3 regions of the Imbroritus primus genome follow, and region 1 is predicted to be linked to each of the others. Evidence: predicted binding sites of a transcription regulator. Region 1 holds the regulator's gene; each other region holds the start of a gene.
The links. Region 1 encodes LexA, which represses DNA repair genes until DNA is damaged. Its sites were predicted from a motif close to ACTGTATNNNNATACAGT; they were not measured.

Region 1 (6,082 bases):
CATGGAAGGACGACCGGCTACGATGATCAGGTCACCGGCCTGCATGCCACTGGTCATGCGATCCAGATCGGCAAATCCGGTCGCGACACCGGTAATGTCATTCTGGTTGTCGCGGTGGTACAGCTCGTCGATGCGCTCCACCACCTGCGTCAGCAGCGGCTGGATTTCCTGGAAGCCCTGCTGGCCGCGTGAGCCCTCTTCAGCAATGGCGAACACCTTGGACTCGGCCTCGTCGAGCAATTGCCGGACCTCGCGCCCCTGAGGATTGAAGGCGCCGGTAGCGATTTCATCGGCGACCGTCACCAGTTTGCGCAGCACGGAGCGATCGCGCACGATTTCCGCATAGCGCCGGATATTGGCCGCACTGGGGGTGTTTTGCGCGAGTGCATTCAGATACGCCAGCCCACCGACCTCATCCGCCTTACCGGCGGCCTTGAGCATCTCGAACACCGTCACCACGTCGGCCGGACGCGCGCCCGAAATCAGGCGTCCGATGTTCTGGAAAATCAGGCGGTGATCGTAGCGGTAGAAATCGGACTCGGACAGGAAGTCGCCGATGCGGTCCCAGGCGGAATTGTCCAGCAGCAGCCCGCCCAACACCGATTGCTCGGCCTCGATGGAATGCGGCGGCACCTTGAGCGCGTCGAATTGCGGATCGGACGTGGGAGCGTTCATGGGTAGCGATTATAGCTGCCCGGCACGGGCAACATGAAAAGAATCCGCACAGCGGATTCCGGCGTGCGCGGGCAAGCGGATGCGCATCATGCAGACGCAGCGCGCAGGCAAAGAAAAAGCAGGCGCAAGCGCCTGCTTTTTCCACGGCTGTCTATTTCCTGTGGCCCGCCTTGCGGCGCGCCAAATGGAAATCAGGCTGCCTCGCCTTGTACCACCAGGGTGATTTCGGCCACCACATCGGTGTGCAGCGACACGCGCACCGGATGTTCGCCAATCGTCTTCACCAGGCCGTTCGGCAGCGTGATGCGCGAACGCTCGATGGCGTAACCCTGCTTGCCCAGGGCCTGTGCGATGTCTTCGTTCGTCACCGAGCCGAACAGACGGCCGTCGACGCCAGCCTTCTGGCTGACTTCCAGGGTCGTGCCGTTCAGCTTTTCGTTGAGCTTCTCGGCTTCGGCCAGCTTCTCGGCAGCAATCTTTTCGAGTTCGGCGCGGCGGGCTTCGAATTCCTTCAGCGCTGCGTCGGTTGCACGACGTGCCAGGCGATTCGGGATCAGGAAGTTACGAGCATAACCATCCTTGACACGCACCACGGCGCCCAGGTCGCCAACGTTCTTGACTTTTTCCAGCAGAATAACTTGCATGTTCAGTTCTCCTTGTCGACCGTGGCTTAGTTCTTGTGCAGGTCGGTGTACGGCAGCAGCGCGAGGAAACGCGCACGCTTGATGGCCGTGTCGAGCTGACGCTGATAGTGGCTGCGGGTACCGGTCAGGCGGGCCGGCGTGATTTTGCCATTCTCACCGATGAAGTCGCGCAGCGTGTCCAGATCCTTGTAGTCGATCTGTTCGACGCCGGCCACGGTGAAGCGGCAGAATTTCTTGCGCTTGAACAGCGGGTTCTGTGTGAAGCGCTTCTTGTTCTTATCGTTACGTTTGACGAATGCCATGATTCAATCCTTTGCGAATTCTTTACATCCAGTGATGTGATAGACCAGTGCCTTGCTGTTGCGGTGACGGCGGGCCATGAAGCCTTCCCATTCCATCATTGTGCCAAGGGGCATGCGATCGACTTCCTGACCGATACTGCCCACCGCGACGGCGGCGATATGAAACTCGATCTGGCGCGGCGTATTGGCTTCGGTCACGTCTCCGGCGTGCTGCAGCATGCAGTTCACGACGGGGATGCCTGCTGGGGTATAGCGCAACGCATCGCGCTCCACCAGACTGGCCGTGAGAAAAAACCGGTTCACGCCTTGCGTCTCACCTCAAGTCACACACCCGCACACCCGGGTCGGCTCCGCCGGCCCGCGCAAGGCATGCCACTCAGGCAGCCTGGCCTTCCGAGGTTTGCTGGGCAGCCTTCTTGGCTTCTTCCCGCTGCACTTCCTTCATCATCGGCGACGGTGCGGTCTCGGCCTTCTTCGTTTGCACGATCAGGTGACGCAGCACGGCATCGTTGAACTTGAAGGCATGCTCGAGCTCGACCAGGGTTTCCTGGTTGCACTCGATATTCATGCAAACGTAGTGAGCCTTGGCAAGCTTCTGGATCATGTAGGCGAGCTGGCGGCGGCCCCAGTCTTCCACGCGGTGGATCTGGCCAGCCTGACCGGTGACGAGGCCTTTGTAGCGCTCGATCATCGCGGGCACTTGCTCGCTCTGGTCCGGATGGACGATAAAGACGATTTCGTAATGACGCATTGACGCTCCTTTGGGATCGATAAACAGCCACCCGGGCGTCAAGAAGACCGGTGTGGCAAGGTAGAAAGCCGGTCATTATAGCGGAAAAACCGCTTTTTCCAAAAGCCGCCTAGATTGCCTCGAAAAACTGCTGCAGCGCGAGTGCATCCGGCACCCCTTGCGCGCCGATGATTCCCGCCTCGCCCGTGCCAAGCGCCAGCATCAGCGCCACGCGCGCCTTGGCGGGATTGAGGTCTGCCGTGGCCGGGAATCCGCCGGGCGCGGCGTGTTCCCCGCCTGCCGCCACGCCTGTGGCGCTGGTGACATATCCGGCACCCGAACGGCTGCCGCGCACCACAGCTACCCCCTGTCGCCAGGCATCGGCCAAGGCGGGCAGCAGCGCTTCATGAATCGAACCGTTGCCGGGGCCGGCGATCACCAGGCCCTGAACGCCCTGTTGGACCAGTCCATCGACCAACTGGCGGCGTGCGCCCGCGACACTGACAATCACTTCCACCCACGGCCAGTCGGCCGGCATGCCGAGCAGCCGGCCACCAATGCCGGCCAGCGCCACCGGACGGCGTCCGTAGCGGATCTGCTGCCCGGCAACGGCACCCAGTGGTCCGCATCCTGGCGACGCAAACGCCTGCACCGCGCCGGTATGGAGCTTGACCACATCGCGCGCCGCATGGATTTCCTGATTGACCACTACGAGTACACCCAGCGCCGCCGAACCAGGATGGGCCGCCACCCGCACCGCATGGAGCAGATTGAGCGGGCCGTCGGCCGATACCGCCGTCGCGGGGCGCATCGCTGCAGTCAGTACCACGGGAATGCCGGCAGGCTGCGTGAGGTGCAGCAGGATAGCGGTTTCTTCAAGGGAGTCCGTGCCGTGCGTGATGACGATGCCGTCAACCTCTCCACTATCGCGCCAGGCGCGGATGCGTGTATCAAGTCGCTGCCAGACGGCAAAACTCATGTCCTTGCTGTCCAGCTGGGCAACCTGCTCGGCCTGGATCTCGGCGATATCGCCCAGGCCCGGCAAGGCTGCCAGCAAGGCATCGATGGGCAGCGTGGCGGAACGGTAACCATCGGTTGCGGCCGGATTGGCGGCGACCCCGGCAATCGTACCGCCCGTGGCAAGAATGGCGATTCTCGGCTTGGACATGGTCCCTCACTGATCAATGGCTGGCTTGCATTGTACCGAGAGTGCCGGTCGCGAACCCCGAGGCTTGTGTCGTCGCACCACCACAGGCAAACGATGCGACCAGGCAAAAATTCTTGCAGTTCGCAAAATACTGTATAAAATCACAGCATACTGTTCAAATATACAGTCCGCGAAGCAGGCTGCGCGGTCATCTCGGGATAGAAGGCGATGGCGAAACTGACGGCAAGACAGCAGCAGATCTACGATCTGATCCGCACGACGATCCAGCAGACCGGATTCCCCCCTACGCGCGCCGAAATCGCTGCGCAATTCGGCTTTTCCTCAGCCAACGCAGCGGAAGAACATCTACGCGCCCTGGCCCGCAAAGGCGTGATCGAACTCACGCCCGGCGCCTCGCGCGGTATCCGTCTCAAGGCCATGGACGATGGCGCGCACCAGTTCAGCCTGCCGTCGATGGGCTTCATGCAGCTCACGCTGCCGCTGGTGGGCCGCGTGGCTGCCGGCAGCCCGATCCTCGCCACCGAACATATCGATCGCCAGTACCAGGTGGATCCGAGCGTCTTCAGCGAAACACCAGACTATCTGCTCAAGGTGCGCGGCATGAGCATGCGCGACGCAGGGATTCTCGATGGCGACCTGCTCGCCGTGCGCAGCGCCCGCGAAGCAAGCAACGGCAAGATCGTGGTGGCCCGCCTCGGCGAGGAAGTCACAGTCAAACGCCTGCAACGCCGCGGTCAGGTTATCGAACTGATCGCGGAAAACCCCGATTACCAAAGCATCATCGTCGATCTGTCGAAAGACGATTTCGCACTGGAGGGCATCGCCGTGGGGCTGATCCGCCCCAGCGCGCCCTAGCCTCATCACCGCGTGGCCGCACCGACCGGTGCGGCCTGCATGCACCTTCATGGACAAGCTCCGATGCCTTGGCTGGCAGGGTAGCGTACGTCCGTGATCAACCAGGCCGTCGTGCAGCCTCGTGTTTATCAGTAGAGGTGTTCCAATGCTGCAGCTTGTTCACTCCACCCGCACCCCCGTCCATCCGACGCCGTTCCGCCAGGTGCAAGGCGTCCGCGTGTATCAGGGGCAACGCCGCCGCACCATGGTCGGCAGCATGGCCGCTATCTGCCGCATGCTGGAGCGTGACAGCGGCCAGCGCTGATCGAAACAGCTCATCTCGAGAGACCGCCCCAGCATCAGCACACCGCTGATGTGGGCAGTCAGCGTAGCGTCAGCTTGGTGCGGCTGCTGTCGTTATTGGCCAGCACCAGTTTCTTCAGGCTTTGCACGAACTGCTCGCGCTCGCGAGGTTCCAGCGCTTCGAGCGTGCGCATATTGGCATGCTCGACCGCGGTCAGCATTTCCTCAGTCAGCGTGCGTCCGGCAGCAGTCAGGGAGCAGAGCTTTACGCGGCTGTCGCGATCGGAGCCCCTGCGCGTGATCAATCCTTTTTCTTCCAGCCGCTGGATCACGGCCGTGGCATTGGCGCGATCGATGCCTACTTCCTTGGCCAGCGTGTGCTGGTCATGTTCGCCGCGCGTGAGCAAGACATGCAGGAGCGTGAACTGCAGCGGTGTCAGATCGGTCCCGCACTCCTGAAAGAAAAAACTGACGTGGATTTGATGCAGCCGGCGAATCATGAATCCCGGCCGGAAATCCATATCGAATTGCGGCGGGCTGGCGTGGCGAGGCTTGGTGGTCATGCGCGCATCGGTCAAACGTTGACGTGAAAACGGGTCTCCCGCAACAGCGGGAGACCCGGGCCAGGCATGTACCTGACTGCGTCAGTGTAGCACCGCGTCCACCCTCACCTGTTACCAGGATACCGGTGACTCATCCACGCGCGCCGCGATGTAGCGTTGGACATGATAGGCCTCCGCATCCATTGCGACAAAACGTGTCAGGCAAAGCGTCCGCCGCGCCTCCGCGAGGGCAGGTTCGGCTTCGACATCCCGCAGGGCTGCACGCAGCCGGGCGACCTGCTGGCCAGGCAGGTCAGAGGAGCAGGTCAAGGGGGGAATCGGCGCGGCCATGGTGCGGTCGATCACGCGGACCTGTGACGCAAACTCAGGCCAGGTCGCGCACATCAAGTCATAGACGTAGCCGTCAAGCGGACCGACATCGATCTTTCCATCCACCAGCGCAAGAATGATCTCATGCGCGTTCAGAAAGCCGCCAACCGTCCTGGCATATTGTCCGTCCGAACCGTGGTGCTTTAGCAGGTGATGCCGGAAGGCATAGTATCCGGAATGGGAGTCGCGCAAGGTGTACCCTGCCACACCGCCGAACGTATCGGCCAGCGTGTGCGCAGGACTATCGGCACGCACGGCGATGCAGGCGCGATAGTGCGGCTTGCCGCCATAATCCGGCAGCGACGGCAACGGCGCGCCGAGAATCTGTACTACTCTGGTTCGCCGCGCCAACGGCAATCCGCACATCATCACCATGCCGAGATCTTCCCGTTCCCAGAGATCAGACAGCAGCAACGGCGGCGCATGGGCAACAGCCTCGAAGTTAACGCCAGCCCGCGCCTGGACCCAGTTGAAAATCTCCGCCCAGGCCGCAG
Region 2 (6,082 bases), 820 kb from region 1:
AGGCAGTAGCACACGGCGGAGTTGGCGGCCGAGCCGCGGCCCTGGCAGAGAATGTTTTCCTGACGGGCAAACCGCACCAGTTCGTACACCGTCAGGAAGTACGCCTCATATTGCATCTCTTCGATCAGTGCCAGTTCTGCGTCGAGCTGCTTGCGGACCTTCTCAGGGATGCCATCGGGAAAGCGCCGGGCTGCGCCGGCATAGGTTTCCTGGCGCAGGTACTGTGCGGCGGTCATGCCGGCTGGTACATCTTCCTCCGGGTAGCGATAGTGCATGCGGATCTCGTCCATCGAGAACGTGCACAGGTTGGCAATATGCGTCGACTCAGCCATCAGCCGCGCGCTGTAGAGATTGGCCAGCCGCAGGCGCGTGCGCAGATGCTGCTCGGCATTGGCGGCGAGCGCATAGCCGCACTCGGCCACGGGCTTGCCGATGCGCATGGCCGTCATAACATCGAGCAAGGGTTTGCGCGAGCGCGCATGCATCAGCACATCGCCCGTGGCGACCACGCGCAGCCGATGTGCCTGGGCTGCAGCTTCCACCTGGGCGCGATGCAGATCATCGGTAGCGTTTAGCAGTAGTGTCAGTCCGATCCAGGCACGGCCGGGAAAGGTGGCGGACATCCATGCGGCATGGGCCTGCAGCACGTCTTCCGGCGAGGCATGTTCGGGCTGGTAGATCACCAGGCAATCGGGCAGGCCGCGCAGGTGGGCATGGGATGCGGCAGGGCTGTCGAGGTCGCGTGCCGTCAGGTGATACTCGCCTTTCGGCGCACGGCCGCGCGCCAAGGTAATCAGTTCACAGAGATGACCATAGCCTGCGAAATTGCGGGCCAGCACGACGAAGGCGGCGCCGGCTGCGGCGCCATCGCCGCTCAAGCGGAAGCGCGCACCGACCAGCAGCTTGAGCCCGTGTTCCTTGGCGGCGGCGTGGGCACGCACGATGCCGGAAAGCGAGCATTCGTCGGCAATCGCCAGTGCGCTGTAGCCAAGGCGGCTGGCGCGTGCGACCAGCTCGTCGGCATGCGATGCGCCATGCAGAAAAGAAAAGTTCGAACGGCAGACCAGCTCGGCATACGGCGGCAGGGCGGGTGCCGGCGTGGATGTGTTCGATGGAATCGGTGGAGGCAGGACATCCATGGCATTCATCCGAACAGGCCATGCAGATACCAGCGTGCCGGCGCATGGTCCTGGCTGCTGCGGCGTTCACGGTAGATCCAGTAGCACGCGTGGCCGTCATCCATGGCGACGTAGTAGTCGCGCATCACGGTATCGCCATCCCACCAGCCGCTTTCGATGCGCTCGGGCGGCGACACCAGACGCAGGGGCGTGCCGTAGTGCGGCGCATGGCCGTGGACGGCCAGGGGGATTGGCGCATCGAGCAGCCATGCCGGGCGCGGCAAGGCAGGCGCTGTCGTTGAAGGTGCGGCTGGACGTGCGGAACATGGCGCAGGCAGGGTCGCCGGCTCCCAATGATTGGCGCGCTCGGGACGGTGATCCGCTTGCGGCCGGGCGCGCAGCACATGCTCAGGACCGAGGCGGGCGGCCAGCAGTTCGAGCAGCCGCGCATGATCCTGCGCGGTGCCGCCGGGCTCGGGGAACAGCGTCTCGCTGAGCGGCGCGCGGGCTTGGACTTGCGTGACCGAGAGGCCGACGGCAAGGATGGGCGCTGTCAGCACGAGTTTGGCCAGCCGCTCGCGCAGCAGCCGTGTCAGGTGGGCATGCTGCCATGTCGGCTCGGCCAGCGCGATCTCGAGCGCGGTCGGCGCAATGGCCTGCCGGCCGCGTTCGTGCTCGAGGTGCAGGGTGTAATGCGTGACGGCGTACTGGTGCACCTGCAACCACCCGAGCATCTGGGCCAGCAGGCCGTCGGCTGCATGCTGGGCATGTTCGGCGTGGGTCATGCGATCGGGCAATTCGGCGCGGGCATGGAATGTCGGCGGGGCTTCCAGCCAGTCGAGCAGGGCCGGCGTATCGCCATAGGCACGATCGAGTGCGTCCAGCATGGCAGGCCCGCAGCGTCGCCGCAGCCCCGCGCGCGGCAGGTGGCGCAGCGCGCCGAGCGTGCGACAGCCGAGTCCAGCCAGCCATGCCTGTTCCGGCCCGGCTTCGGGCAAGACCCCGATCGGCAGGGTATCCAGCCTGGCGTGGAGTCGCGCCAGTCGCATGGTCCGGCGCGTGCCACGTCCGCCGCGTGCCAGCAGCCAGGCGCCATGCGCGGTCGGGGCGCAGCTCAGTACGGTGCTGCAGCCGAGTTGTTGCGCGGTCTGGCGGACGAGGCGGCACAACACGCGAATGCCACCGAACAGGCGCAGGCTGCCCGAAACCTCCAGCAGCACGGCCTCGTCCAGCGCCGTGGCGACGCATGGCGTGAATTGCAGCAGCGCCATCGCCACGCGTTCGCGCAGTGCTTCCTCCTGCTCGGGCGCACGCGTGTAGAGCAGCGTCCGGGGTGCGACCGCGAGCACGCCGCCGCGACGCATGTGCGGCTGTACGCCCGCCTGGTGTGCAGATGCGGAAGCCACGCAGACCTGTCCGCCATCCAGCACGGCCACAGGTAGCTCAGGACACCAGCGCGGCCGGAAGACTTCCAGCGGCAAGCGGGGCAGGCGCAGGCAGATCCACAGGGGTGACATGGCGGTGACGCAGGATGGGCAGCGGCTGCAGGGCCAGCGACAGCGGCGTGTCGCGTGGCGGCCCGCGCCGCTTGAGAAAATGGATGGCAAGCCCCTGCGCCGTGCTGTCGAGCTGCAGGCGCAGCGGGGCAGGGGAGGCGGTGCGCGCGGCATCGACGGGGCGCATCAGGCAGAACAGGGTCTCGCCCGACTGGGCGGCCAGATGCAGCCGGCGCAACTGGTCGCTGCGCATGCGGGTGTGCCAGAAGAGCAGCGCGCCGCAGGTGCCGGCACGCAGGATCTGTTCGGCGGACCAGCAGGCGTGAGCAGGATGCTGCGGGCGCAGCCACAGCAGCCGTTCCGGGGGCAGTCCCCAGCCGGCCAGGGCCGTGGCATGCGGCAGATGTGGCGGCGCCAGGAAGACGACCGGCCGGCTGGCCGCTGCGAGCAGGGCGGGACGCAACAGGCGCAGTTCGCCGAGCCCGGGGCGGGCCGCCAGCAGCTCGATCAATTGCCCGATGGGCCAGCCCTGGCCGGGCAGCTCCGCCGACAGCGCCGGGTAGCCCGTGTCGAGCGTGCGCACGCTGCCCCGCGCCAGTTGCGAGGCGCGCCACAGCGCCGGGTGCAGCGCTTCGGGGGCGGTCGAAAGGGAAGTCACAAGGGGCAGTTTGGGGACATTAATACTGTATGAATATACAGTATTTCAGGCAGGATCGCCTGTGCCGGCAATATTTTCTTGACGCCTTCGTGGTGGGTGGTCGCGAGGTTTTTCTAGCGTTATATCTTCTTGTATATTACGATGTGCGCATTGCAAGAAGGAGTCTGCATGTCGATCGTACCCCGCAAGCTGCTGGTGTCCCTGGGCTTCATGGTCCTGAGCTGTTCCGTCGCTGCCGCCGAGCTCACCGTGTCGGCTGCCGCCAGCCTGACCAACGCGTTCAAGGACATTGCCCGGCAGTATGAAGCGAAGCATCCACAAACCAAGGTGCTGCTGAACTTTGGTGCGTCGGGTGCGCTGCTGCAGCAGATGGCCAAGGGTGCGCCGGTCGACGTGTTTGCCTCGGCCGACCAGGAAACCATGGATCGGGCCGTAAAGGAAAAACTGGTTGCGGCTGCGGACCGCCGCGATTTCGTGCGCAACGCGCTGGTGCTGATCGTGCCGACGGACAGCAAGCATGCGATGACCAGACTCGAGGACCTGAACCGGCCCGAGGTGCAGAAAGTGGCCATTGGCGTGCCGGCGAGCGTGCCGGTGGGCCGCTATGCCCAGCAGGCGCTGGAAGCCGCCAATCTGTGGACAGCCATGCAGCCCAAGACTGTGAATACGCAGAACGTGCGCCAGTCGCTCGATTACGTGGCGCGTGGCGAAGTGGATGCGGGTTTCGTCTACAACACCGACGCCGCCCTGATGAAGGACAAGGTCAAAGTTGCCTTTACCGTGCCGCTCAAGGCCGTGATCAGCTACCCGATCGCCAAGACAGCCGGTAGCGCCAACGCGCAGGAAGCGGCCCGCTTCATCGACTACGTGATGTCGGCCGATGGCCAGGCCGTGCTGGCCCGCTACGGCTTCCTGAAACCCTGAACCTGCGCGTGCCCTGACGTATGGATGCAACCTGGACGGCGCTGCTGCTCTCGCTGAAAGTGGCCGGCAGCGCCACCGCGATTTCCCTGGTAACCGGCGTGGCACTGGGCTTTCTGCTCGCGCGCGTGCGTTTCCCGGGCCGGGAGTTGCTCGATACCGTCATGACGCTGCCGATGGTGTTGCCGCCCACGGTCCTTGGCTACTATCTGCTGGTCCTGCTGGGTAGCCGCAGCACCTTTGGCATGTGGCTGAACGAAACCTTTGGCATCCGCCTCATCTTCACGTGGCAGGGTGCGGCGATTGCCGCGGCGGTGGTCACGTTTCCGCTGGTGCTCAAGTCGGCGCGCGCGGCGTTCGAAACCGTCGACGCGCAACTGGAGCAGGCGGCCCGCGTGCTCGGCACGGGCGAGCTGGCGATCTTCTGCCGCGTGACCTTGCCGCTTGCCTGGCGCGGCATCATGGCCGGCGTGCTGCTGGCCTTTGCGCGTGCGCTCGGCGAATTCGGCGCGACGCTGATGGTGGCCGGCAGCATTCCGGGCAAGACGCAGACGCTGTCGGTGGCCGTCTATGAAGCCGTGCAGGCCGGGCAGGACGAACTGGCCAATATGCTGGTGCTGGTCACCTCGGCCGTGTGCATCGTGCTGCTGCTCGGCGCGGGCCGTCTGGCGCCGGGGCGGATCGCGCATCAAACCGCGCATTCCTCGTAGGGCGACGCATGCATCTCGATATCGATATCCGCAAGACCCTGCGCTCCGGCAAGCGGACATTCCATCTGGACGTGCGTTTCCGTTCCACTAGCCAGCGCATCGTGCTGCTGGGGGCCTCCGGATCGGGCAAGAGCTTGACGCTCAAGGCGATTGCCGGACTGATGCGCCCCGATGCCGGGCACGTCAGGCTGAATGACACGACATTGTTCGACGCTGCGGCGGGGATCGACCTCAAGCCGCAATTGCGCAACGTGGCTTATGTGTTCCAGGACTACGCCCTGTTTCCGCACCTGAGCGTACGCCAGAACATTGCCTTCGGCCTCAAGCGCGGACTGTTCAATCCGCGTGCCAGTGACCACCGCGATGCGGTGGACTATTGGCTCGCGGCTTTTCAACTCGAGCCGACAGCCCATCAATTGCCAGATGAGCTTTCCGGCGGGCAGCGCCAGCGCGTGGCCCTGGCACGCGCGCTGATTGCCCGCCCCGCCGCGTTGTTGTTGGATGAGCCTTTTGCTGCGCTTGATCCGGAGCTTCGTACCGTGATGCGCGGCGAACTCGACGACCTGCAGCGCCGCCTGCAGGTACCGATGGTGCTCATTACGCATGATCCGGCGGATGCCGAGATTTTTGGCGAGAAAGTGCTGCGCATGCGCGATGGCCGTATTGCCGGTGATGCGACAGGTAGCATCGATCCGGCAGCGATCATTTCGTGTGACTCGCGTTATGCTCTGCCGATGATGACAAGGCACGAGGTCACTGACAGATGACAGCGCAAGACAAACTGGTCGAGCTGCACGGCTCCGTGTGGATGACCGTGGGTGGCGAAAATTTCGGGGGCAGGGGGCGCATCGGCCTGCTCGCGCTGGTGGCGGAAACTGGCTCTATCACGGGTGCGGCCAAGGCCATGAAGATGAGCTACAAGGCCGCCTGGGATGCCATCGACGCCATGAACTCGCTCGCCGGTGAGGCGCTGGTCGAGCGGGTGACTGGCGGTAAGGGCGGCGGTGGCACGGTCCTCACCGCGCGCGGCAAGCAGCTGGTGGAAAACTTTAGGCTGATCGAACAGGAGCACCGTCGCTTCGTGACACAGCTCAGCGGCCAGGCAGCCGGTATTACGGAGGACTACCTGCTTCTCAGGAGAATGAGCATGAAAACCAGTGCGCGCAACCAGTTCTTCGG
Region 3 (6,082 bases), 1.1 Mb from region 1:
CTATGTCCCCGGAGCGCCGGCGCCATGCCGGAGATCTTGCCGGGTTGGCAAGTGATCCGAAGTCGAGTTGATTGTGGGAGCCCAACCTTACGGTGGTCTGACAGCAAAACGCGGGATGGATACGGGTATACGCGAATGCCTGCAGGCGTATCGGAGTGCCGGTTTTCCGGCTCAGGCGTCTGGAGGTGGTGCGGTGGGAGGCGCCGGTTCGGTGGTGGCGGCCGCGGCAGCCTCGGCCTCGGCTTCGCGGTCGAGCCGGTTCATGCGCCAGGCGTAGAGCACGATGATGAGCAGATAGACAATCAGGGCACCTTGCGCGCCGACCCAGAACGAGAACGGCCACTGGAAGAAGGGAAAGGTCAGCGCGCGGGCGTGCCAGCTGATCACGAAGGTCACCAGGAACCAGACCAGCAACAGCGCGCCGATCCAGGACAGGTTGATGCGCCAGCGGCGGCGATCGGAAGAAGCGGTGGGGCGCTCGGGCGGGTTCATGCGGATGTCCTCAGGCCAGCTCTGCATCGGCGCCGCGCGCCTGCAGGCGCGGCAGCATGATGCGGATACGCGTGCCGCTGCGGACGGGCTCGTAGGCGTACACGTGGTCGAGGATGCTGACCGTGCCCCCATGTTGCTGCACGATCTCGCGCACGATGGCGAGCCCCAGGCCGCTACCTTCGATGCCACTGCCGAGAATGCGGTAGAAGCGCTCCATGACCCGTTCGCGTTCCGCGACCGGAATGCCGGGGCCGGTATCGTCGACTTCAAGCATGACCTCGCGTTCCGCCGAATTGGCGTGGACGCGTACCGTGACATGGCCACCGTTGGGGGTGTAACTGATGGCATTGTCGATCAGGTTGCCGAGCATCTCGGTCAACATCAGGCTGTTGCCGAGGATCAGCACTGGCATGGCCGGCACTTCCACGCCCAGATCAATCTGCCGTGCCCACGCCTGGGACAGCCAGCCCGTGACCACTTCGCGTGTCAGCGCCACCAGGTCGGTGGGGGCCATGGCCTGGCTGGCACTGGCGTTCTCCATGCGGGCCAGCGAAAGCAATTGCTTGACAAGATGCGCGGTGCGGTTCGAACTGTTGGCGATGTGCGCCAGCGACCGGCGCAGTTCGTCAGGGGACTGCTCGCGCTGCGCCAGTTCGGCCTGCATGCGCAGGCCAGCCAGCGGTGTCTTCATTTGATGCGCGGCATCGGCGATGAACCGCTTCTGCGAATTCACTGACTGTTCGACACGTGCCAGCATCTCGTTGAACGACACGACCAGCGGCGTGATTTCCTGTGGCGTAGCGCGTTCATTGATCGGGCTCGTATCGGCCGGATTGCGCGCGTGGATGCGTTGCTGCAAGGCGGTCAGCGGCGCCAGCCCGCGCGCCAGCCCGAACCACACGAGCACTACGGCGAGCGGCAGGATGACGAACTGCGGCAAGATCACACCCTTGATGATCTCGTTGGCGAGTTGGGCGCGTTTGTCCAGTGTCTCGGCCACCTGCACCAGTACCGGAGCATTGCCGCCCACGCCCGGTATGCTGATATAGGTATGCGCGACGCGGATATCGTTGCCGCCGAGCTTGTCGTCGCGCAGGTGCACCAGGCCGCTGTAGGGCTGCTCGGTGTCGATCGGCAGCGGCAGGTCCGGGTCTCCGCTGATGAATTCGCCACGCGTGCCGAGCACCTGGAAGTAAATGTTGTCGCGTTCATCGGCGCGCAGGATTTCCTTGGCGGAGAGCGGTAGCTGCAGCACCACGCGGCCGTTGACCTCGCGTACCTGTTGCGACAGCACGATGGCGCTGGTCTCCAGTGCGCGGTCGAATGGCCCATTGGCGATCGCCTTGGCGGCGAGATAGGTCACGGCAATGCTCAAGGGCCAGAGCAGAAGCAGCGGCGCCAGCATCCAGTCGAGGATCTCGCCGAACAGCGAGCGCGGTACCGTGGCATTGGACTGCAGTTCTTCGTTCGGCAGGATCTGCTGCAACTCGCGTTCTAGTTCCGCATCGCTGGCGGGCGGTACCGGGCGCTTGGGCGCACGCCGCCGATGGGCCGCCGGGGACCAGGAGGTCCACGGTGCGCGTAGCCGGTGCAGGAGACTCATACAGCGTCGGGCGTGGGTGTGGTGGCTGGCGTGGCCTGATACTTCTCGAGGCAGTAGCCCAGCCCGCGCACTGTCGCGATGCGGATCCCGTTGACCTCGATCTTCTTGCGCAGGCGGTGGACGTAGACCTCGATGGCGTTATTGCTGACTTCCTCGCCCCATTCGCACAGGTGGTCGACCAGCTGTTCCTTCGATACCAGCCGCCCGGTGCGCGACAGCAAGATCTCCAGCAGGCCCAGTTCGCGTGCCGACAATTCGAGCATCTGGTCGTCGATATACGCGATGCGCCCGACCTGGTCAAAGGCCAGCGGGCCGTGGCGGATCAGTGCCGCACCGCCGCCCGCCCCGCGCCGGACCAGCGCCCGCACACGTGCCTCCAGTTCCGAGAGGGCAAAAGGCTTGGCCATGTAATCGTCCGCGCCGAGGTCAAGTCCCTTGACGCGTTCGCCGACGCTGTCGGCTGCCGTCAGGATCAGCACCGGAAGCAAGGAATTGCGCGCGCGCAGGCGCCTCAGGACCTCCAGCCCCGACATGCGCGGCAGGCCGAGATCGAGGATGAGCAGGTCGAAACTCTGGGTGGACAGGGCGGAATCGGCTTCCAGGCCATGCGCGACATGGTCCACGGCATAACCGGACTGACGCAGCGAACGGGTCAGTCCATCGGCAAGGACGTGGTCGTCCTCGGCGATCAGAATGCGCATCGTAGTCTCCTGACACCCTGTTTCACTGCCGCGCCGCAGTTTGGGCCGGGCGGCGGGTAAAATTGCAACGCAGCGCCAGCCGCAAGGCTTGCTAAAAACACTGTTTTTTTATACAGTACCTGCAGTTTCGGAATTCAGTGTGTCTCGTAATGTTATAGGCGAACGGGACAACCGCAGCGGGACAGGTGGCACGGCAAAGCCGCGCATCTCCGTGCCGTACCGCTCTGCGCCCTGTTCCGCGAACCATTTATACACCAATTTGGCAAAAGGACGACCATGGACGACAGCAAAAAGGCCGGTGCAGGCATGAACGCCGAAAAGCAAAAAGCGCTGGCTGCCGCGCTGGCACAGATCGAGAAGCAGTTCGGCAAGGGCTCGGTCATGCGCCTGGGCGACGGCGGTCCCCAGGAAGATATCCAGGTCGTCTCCACCGGGTCGCTGGGTCTCGACATCGCCCTTGGCGTCGGCGGCCTGCCGCGAGGCCGGGTGGTCGAAATCTACGGGCCGGAATCGTCGGGCAAAACCACGCTGACCCTGCAGGTTGTCGCGGAAATGCAGAAGCTCGGCGGTACTTGCGCCTTCATCGATGCCGAGCATGCGCTCGACGTCAACTACGCGGCGAAGCTGGGCGTCAATACCCAGGACCTGCTGATTTCCCAGCCGGATACCGGCGAACAGGCGCTCGAGATTACCGACGCCCTTGTGCGTTCCGGTTCGGTCGACATGATTGTGATCGACTCCGTGGCAGCGCTTGTGCCGCGTGCCGAAATCGAAGGTGAAATGGGCGATTCGCTGCCCGGCCTGCAAGCCCGCCTGATGAGCCAGGCGCTGCGCAAGCTGACCGGCACCATCAAGCGCACCAACTGCCTGGTGATCTTCATCAACCAGATCCGCATGAAGATCGGTGTCATGTTCGGCTCGCCCGAGACTACCACCGGCGGCAATGCGCTCAAGTTCTATGCGTCGGTACGGCTGGATATTCGCCGTATCGGCTCGATCAAGCGCGGTGACGAGGTCATCGGCAACGAAACCAAGGTCAAGGTCGTCAAGAACAAGGTGTCTCCGCCGTTCCGCGAATCCATTTTCGACATCCTGTACGGCGAGGGCATTTCGCGCGAAGGCGAGATCATCGACCTGGGCGTGGAAGGCAAGATCGTCGACAAGGCGGGTGCCTGGTACAGCTACAACGGTGACCGGATCGGGCAGGGCAAGGACAACGTCCGCGAATACCTGCGCGAGAACCCTGACCTGGCGCGTGAAATCGAAAACCGCATCCGCGAACAGCTTGGTATCTCGCTGATGCAGGCCGACGGCCCCGCCAAGGCTGAGGCCGGTAGCAAAGAGGACAAGGCCGAGAAAGCGGAAAAAGCCGCCGCCCGCAAACCGGCCGACAAGCTGGCGGCCGAAGGCTGATTCACCTGAGCTCCCCGGCTGGCGCGGTTGCCTGCGCCAGCCTGCGCCATGCCCCGCCCACCTCTGAGCCTGAAAGCCCGCGCCGTTGGTTATCTCTCCCGACGAGAGCATAGCCGTGCGGAACTGGCGCGCAAGCTGGCGCCGCACGCCGCGTCCGAGGAAGAGGTGTCGCTGCTGCTCGACGCGCTGGAGCGGGAAAACTGGCTATCCGATACCCGGTTTGCTCAAAGTGTCCTGCACCGGCGCGGCGGCCGCTATGGGACCCGCCGGGTCATGCAGGAGCTTGGCGCTCACCAACTCGATGCCGATACCCTGGCCGAAGCGCGTCAGCGCTTGCAAGACACCGAGTTGCAGCGTGCCCGGGCCGTTTGGCACAAGCGCTTTGCCGCACCTGCGGAAGACGCCGCCGCGCGGGCCAAGCAGGTTCGCTTTCTCCTCGCACGCGGGTTTTCCTCTGCCGTTGTCGGGCAGGTCGTGCGCGGCGCCAAGGACTGGCTCGAGACATTGGACCAGACGTTGGATCCTTCGCCGTATGATACCGACCCGGACGATTTCGAAGCCTGATTTTCCCAATTTATGGGATCCGGGCGCCTCACAATTCCACACTGCGAACTCGGGGCGCTCAGCCTCGCTGCCTGGCATGCTAGAATCGCGGGATTGTTTCGGATGTATCCATTCCGGTGTATGCCACTTCCCCAGCCCGTTAACCGTACCCTGCGCCATACTCGCGCCATCACGGCAGAAGTGTTTCTGCGGGACGACGGACTATGGGATATCGATACGCGCCTGAAGGACATGAAGGCGCGTGACCTGATGCTCTTCACAGGTCAGCTCCGTCCGGAGGGCACACCGCTCCATGATCTGTCGCTACGTATCACCATCGATACCCAATTCAATATCGTCGACGCCGCGGCCAGTTCCGACTGGAACCCGTACCCCGGGTACTGCGAGGCGATCGAGCCGGCGTATCGGCAGCTGATCGGGCTGAACCTGCTCAAGCAATTCCGGGCCGCCGCGCGGGCCCGTTTGGGCGGGACGGACGGATGCACCCATCTCACCGAACTGTGCGGCCTGTTGCCGACCGTGGCTTTCCAGGCATTTGCTGGCGAGGTCATTCGAACGCGCGATCCCGCAAGTGACCCAGCCCACGGTAATCAGCCGCCGCCGCAGCTCAACCGCTGCCATGCACTGAGTTTCCAGGGCGACGCTGTCCGCGAATACTTCCCGCGCTGGTATGGGCATCGGCCCGCAGATGCCAGCGAACGCGGCAGCTTCTCCGAGGAACTGGCTAAACTGCCGGTCACCGACGAGAATCGGGAGCCTCCCGCCTGATCTTCCCCGATCGGCATCCAGATTCAAGAATCCCATTCAACAACACCTTCAGCCTCGTAAAAAGGAACACGCATGAAGATCCATGAGTATCAGGGCAAGGAAATCCTGCGCAAATACAATGTGCCGGTGCCGCGCGGTATCCCCGCTTTCTCCGTGGAAGAAGCCCTCAAGGCAGCAGAGCAGCTCGGCGGCCCGGTGTGGGTCGTGAAGGCGCAGATCCACGCAGGTGGCCGCGGCAAGGGCGGCGGCGTGAAAGTGGCCAAGAACATGGACGAGGTCAAGACCTACGCGTCCAACATCCTCGGCATGCAGCTGGTCACGCACCAGACTGGTCCGGAAGGCCAGAAGGTCAATCGTCTCTACATCGAAGACGGCGCCGATATCAAGAATGAACTCTACGTTTCCCTGGTGACCGACCGCGGTACGCAGAAGGTTGCGCTGATCGCCTCGAGCGAAGGCGGCATGGATATCGAAGAAGTTGCACACTCCACGCCGGAAAAGATCATCACCGAATACATCGATCCGCTGACCGGCATCACCG

Region 2: the regulator LexA is predicted to act here: its motif matches at 3,297-3,314, upstream of imuA (translesion DNA synthesis-associated protein ImuA).
Region 3: the regulator LexA is predicted to act here: its motif matches at 2,896-2,913, upstream of recA (recombinase RecA).

The regions. Positions count from the first base shown of each region.
Region 1 covers NZ_OZ201293.1:1,654,533-1,660,614, forward strand. The annotation lists gene ACQ3C8_RS07560 (replicative DNA helicase) at 1-675, opposite strand, end outside; gene rplI (50S ribosomal protein L9) at 867-1,319, opposite strand; gene rpsR (30S ribosomal protein S18) at 1,346-1,621, opposite strand; gene priB (primosomal replication protein N) at 1,625-1,924, opposite strand; gene rpsF (30S ribosomal protein S6) at 1,998-2,372, opposite strand; gene ACQ3C8_RS07585 (asparaginase) at 2,482-3,519, opposite strand; gene lexA (transcriptional repressor LexA) at 3,727-4,374, shown strand; gene ACQ3C8_RS07595 (hypothetical protein) at 4,520-4,678, shown strand; gene ACQ3C8_RS07600 (MarR family winged helix-turn-helix transcriptional regulator) at 4,737-5,219, opposite strand; gene ACQ3C8_RS07605 (phosphate/phosphite/phosphonate ABC transporter substrate-binding protein) at 5,331-6,082, opposite strand, start outside.
Region 2 covers NZ_OZ201293.1:2,470,223-2,476,304, reverse strand. The annotation lists gene ACQ3C8_RS11365 (error-prone DNA polymerase) at 1-1,139, opposite strand, end outside; gene ACQ3C8_RS11360 (DNA polymerase Y family protein) at 1,145-2,635, opposite strand; gene imuA (translesion DNA synthesis-associated protein ImuA) at 2,562-3,272, opposite strand; gene modA (molybdate ABC transporter substrate-binding protein) at 3,441-4,196, shown strand; gene modB (molybdate ABC transporter permease subunit) at 4,217-4,903, shown strand; gene ACQ3C8_RS11340 (ATP-binding cassette domain-containing protein) at 4,912-5,670, shown strand; gene ACQ3C8_RS11335 (TOBE domain-containing protein) at 5,667-6,082, shown strand, end outside.
Region 3 covers NZ_OZ201293.1:555,039-561,120, forward strand. The annotation lists gene ACQ3C8_RS02520 (DUF4212 domain-containing protein) at 172-492, opposite strand; gene ACQ3C8_RS02525 (sensor histidine kinase) at 503-2,095, opposite strand; gene ACQ3C8_RS02530 (response regulator) at 2,092-2,796, opposite strand; gene recA (recombinase RecA) at 3,073-4,209, shown strand; gene recX (recombination regulator RecX) at 4,258-4,773, shown strand; gene ACQ3C8_RS02545 (DUF2889 domain-containing protein) at 4,894-5,541, shown strand; gene sucC (ADP-forming succinate--CoA ligase subunit beta) at 5,614-6,082, shown strand, end outside.